2 regions of the Mesorhizobium sp. C416B genome follow, and region 2 is predicted to be linked to the other one. Evidence: predicted binding sites of a transcription regulator. Region 2 holds the regulator's gene; the other holds the start of a gene.
What was found. Region 2 encodes HrcA, which represses chaperone genes, less so after heat shock. Its sites were predicted from a motif close to GTTAGCACTCNCNNNNNGNGAGTGCTAAC; they were not measured.

Region 1 (2,201 bases), 1.3 Mb from region 2:
TTGTTCGCCGATGCCGCCGGCGCCCTGGTGATCGGTCAGTGCGATGATGCTGATCGGGGCATTCTCGGTGCCTCGGTAGCTTCGGACGGCTCGCGCTACGGGCTGATCCAGATTCCCGCAGGAGGAAGCAACACGCCGTTCCATGGCGACCTCGACCTCGGGCAGACCCGGATGACGATGACCGACGGGCCCGAAGTGTTCGCAAAGGCCGTCGAGATGATGACCGATTGCTCGACAGCCGCGCTAGCCACTGCGGGAGTGCGGCCACACAATGTCGGCCGGTTTGTGCCGCATCAGGCCAATACTCGGATTTTCGGCGCGGTCGGAAGAAACCTCGGCATTGCGGACCAAGCAATTGTCAAGACGATTGCCGAATACGGCAACTCTTCGGCCGCGACGGTCCCGCTGTCGCTCTCGCTCGCCAACCAGATGAAGCCATTCCAGCCAGGAGAGAAAATCCTTCTGGCGGCGGCGGGTGCGGGTCTCAGCGGCGGCGCTCTCGTGGTTGGAATCTAGCCGGCCGGCTCACGCGCGCAGGATTGGTCATGAATGGCAATAGGAGCAACAGAACCAATGCCAAAAAATGGCCTTCTGAAGCTCGACATGACCAAGCTGACGCAGCACGACCCGTGCGAGCCTCTGGATGAGTTCAAATGCAACACCCGTTGCACCAATCGTACCATCTGAATAAAGCTCAATTACAAAGGGTGATCCGCCCCATATATGTCGGATACCCGACATTGTTCACATAAAAGGCTCGATGCTTACACGCTCTTTGCTGGCTGCTCTTTGCTGTCTTCTCTTTTCTCTTTGCTCTTTGCTCTTCCGTCTTGACTAGCAGGAGCCTGCGGCTTATCTATTGCCGCGTTAGCACTCGCTTCGGCTGAGTGCTAGGCATGCTCCGGCAACGGAGCACCGTTCAACATCCGCACCAAGGAAATCCAAAAATGGCAAAGTCGAATTTCCGGCCGCTGCATGACCGCGTGGTCGTACGCCGGGTCGAATCCGAATCCAAGACCGCCGGCGGGATCATCATCCCGGATACGGCGAAGGAAAAGCCGCAGGAAGGCGAGATCATCGCCGTCGGCTCCGGCGCTCGCGACGAAGCCGGCAAGCTGGTCCCGCTGGACGTCAAGGCCGGCGACCGCATCCTGTTCGGCAAGTGGTCGGGCACCGAAGTCAAGCTCAATGGCGAAGACCTTCTGATCATGAAGGAATCCGACATTATGGGCATCATCGGCTGATTATCGGCCTCACCGTCAACTGAATTTCGGGCTTGATCGCAAGCCCCTGCCAGGAGCTAAAAAATGGCTGCCAAAGACGTAAAATTCTCCCGCGACGCGCGCGAGCGCATGCTTCACGGCATCAACATCCTCGCCGACGCGGTGAAGGTGACCCTCGGTCCCAAGGGCCGCAACGTCGTCATCGATAAGTCGTTCGGCGCACCGCGCATCACCAAGGACGGCGTCACCGTCGCCAAGGAAATCGAACTTTCCGACAAGTTCGAAAACATGGGCGCGCAGATGATCCGCGAAGTTGCTTCGAAGACCAACGACATCGCCGGTGATGGCACCACGACCGCGACCGTTCTGGCGCAGTCGATCGTCCAGGAAGGTAACAAGGCGGTTGCCGCCGGCATGAACCCGATGGACCTGAAGCGCGGCATCGACCTGGCCGTGACCGAAGTCGTCGCGGCTCTCGGCAACGCTGCCAAGAAGATCAAGACCTCCGAGGAAGTTGCCCAGGTCGGCACGATCGCCGGCAATGGCGACGAGTCGGTCGGCAAGATGATCGCCGAAGCGATGCAGAAGGTCGGCAATGAAGGCGTCATCACGGTTGAAGAAGCCAAGACCGCCGAGACCGAGCTGGAAGTCGTCGAAGGCATGCAGTTCGACCGCGGCTATCTCTCGCCCTACTTCGTCACCAACGCCGACAAGATGGTTGCCGAGCTCGAGGACGTCTACATCCTCCTGCACGAGAAGAAGCTGTCCAACCTCCAGGCCATGCTGCCGGTTCTCGAAGCCGTCGTGCAGACCTCCAAGCCGCTGCTCATCATCTCGGAAGACGTCGAAGGCGAGGCTCTGGCCACGCTGGTCGTCAACAAGCTGCGCGGTGGCCTGAAGATCGCCGCCGTCAAGGCGCCGGGCTTCGGTGATCGCCGCAAGGCCATGCTGGAAGACATCGCCATCCTCACCGGTGGC
Region 2 (2,201 bases):
GGTGGCCAGAAGCAGGGCAAGGCCTGCCAAGCCGGCAATCCGGATCATGCTGTTCTCCTCGAACTCGCGCCGGTCGGCGCGTCATGCACAAGGGAGATATTGTGCGGCCGCCGCAAAAGAGAAGCGTGCGCGCGCGCAGATTCGACGAGAGAACCGCTCAACTTTCCTCTTCGACGTCGAGATCGTCGTCGAGACGCTTTTCCAATGCGACGAGATCTTCCGGCAGCGGCAAGCCCATGGCGCGCATTTCGCGCAGTTTTTCGCGCAGCTGCTCCTGGATTTCGTGCTCGTCCTCCGGCTGGTTGACCATTTCTTCGAGCAGCATGCTGATCTGGGCCTTGAACGATTCAAGCGCCATTCTGCGCCCTCCTTTACGGTGATCCCGGCTTCGGAATTATCTTAACATCCGGGTAATCAATTGCGCAGTGTAGTCGACCATAGGCACGATGCGGGCATAATTCAGCCTGGTCGGGCCGATGACGCCGAGCGCGCCGACGACGCGGGCGTCCTTGTCGCGGTAAGGCGCCACGACCAGCGACGAGCCGGAGAGCGAGAACAGCTTGTTTTCCGAGCCGATGAAGATCCGCACGCCGGGGCCGTCCTCGGCGAGGTCGAGCAGCTGGATCAGCCCGTCCTGCGTCTCCAGATCCTCGAACAGGTGGCGCAGCAATTCGATATCGGCCTGGGCGGTGACGTTTTCGAGCAAATTGGCGCGGCCTCGCACGATAAGGCGCGCCGGCAGGCCGCTGTCGGCGCCGGCCCACACCGCCAGGCCTTTCTCGACCAGATCCTGCGACAGCGTGTCCAGCGCTGCCCTGGTCTCGTCCTTGATGCGGGCGATCTCGATGCGCGCCTCGGCGAGCGTGCGGCCCCTGATATGGGCGTTGAGGAAGTTGGAGGCCTCGTGCAGCTGCGAGACGGTGATGCCGGCCGGCAGGTCGACGACGCGGTTCTCGACATCGCTATTCTGCGACACCATCACCGCCAGCGCCTTGGTCGGCTCGAGCTGGATGAACTCGATGTGCTTCAGCGCCACCTCGTTCTTGGTGGCGAGCACCAGGCCGGCGCCGCGCGACATGCCCGACAGCATCTGGCTGGCCTCGGTCAGCATGTGTTCCAGCGTCGCGCCCGAGCCGGAGGCGCGCACCTGCGCCTCGATGACCCGGCGTTCCTCGTCGGAGAGATCGCCAAGCTCCATGAAGGCATCGACGAAGAAGCGCAGGCCGGTCTGGGTCGGCAGGCGCCCGGCCGAGATGTGCGGGGCATAGATCAGGCCGAGATGTTCGAGGTCGCTCATCACGTTGCGGATGGTCGCCGGCGACAGCGACGACGGCAGGATGCGCGACAGGCTGCGCGATCCCACAGGCTCACCGTCCTTCAGATAGGATTCGACGATGCGCCGGAAAATGTCGCGCGAACGCATGTCGAGCGATTGCAGCGCGGGCGCCAGCAGACTGGGTTCGGTGACTGCCTTGGTCATTCGAGCCAAAAACCTCCGGCTCAAGGATATAGACTTCCATCGCCCCCGCGCAACCCGGCGTCTGTGCCAGATCGCCCGGCCTTTTCCTTTGCGCCATGGGCTGCATGCGTCTACAAGCCGCCGACGCAACCATAAAAGAACAGAAAGAGGCCTCGATGCGCCCTTCCAAACGCCAAGCCGACGAAATGCGCGCCATCTCCTTCGAGCGCGGCGTCTCCAAACACGCCGAAGGCTCGTGCCTGGTGAAATTCGGCGACACGCATGTGTTGTGCACGGCGAGCCTGGAGGAAAAGGTGCCGGGCTGGATGCGCAATTCCGGCAAGGGCTGGGTGACGGCGGAATACGGCATGCTGCCGCGTTCGACCGGCGAGCGCATGCGCCGTGAAGCTTCGGCCGGCAAGCAAGGCGGCCGCACGCTCGAAATCCAGCGGCTGATCGGCCGCTCCTTGCGCGCCGTTGTCGACCTGCAGGCACTGGGCGAACAGCAGATCACCGTCGACTGCGACGTCATCCAGGCCGATGGCGGCACCCGCACGGCCTCGATCACCGGCGGCTGGGTGGCGCTCTACGATTGCCTGCGCTGGATGGAAGCGCGGCAGATGGCCAGTGTTGCCAAGGTGCTGAAGGACCATGTCGCGGCAATTTCCTGCGGCATCCACGACGGCAAGCCGGTCATCGACCTCGACTATATCGAGGATTCGTCTGCCGGCACCGACGCCAA

Region 1: a site for HrcA is predicted at 867-895, ahead of groES (co-chaperone GroES). Genes of this name have one in related genera too.

Annotation. Positions count from the first base shown of each region.
Region 1 covers NZ_CP100471.1:2,491,014-2,493,214, forward strand. The annotation lists gene bioZ (3-oxopimeloyl-[acyl-carrier-protein] synthase BioZ) at 1-516, shown strand, start outside; gene groES (co-chaperone GroES) at 948-1,244, shown strand; gene groL (chaperonin GroEL) at 1,308-2,201, shown strand, end outside.
Region 2 covers NZ_CP100471.1:3,771,651-3,773,851, forward strand. The annotation lists gene NLY43_RS18365 (PQQ-dependent sugar dehydrogenase) at 1-48, opposite strand, end outside; gene NLY43_RS18370 (hypothetical protein) at 158-358, opposite strand; gene hrcA (heat-inducible transcriptional repressor HrcA) at 395-1,480, opposite strand; gene rph (ribonuclease PH) at 1,636-2,201, shown strand, end outside.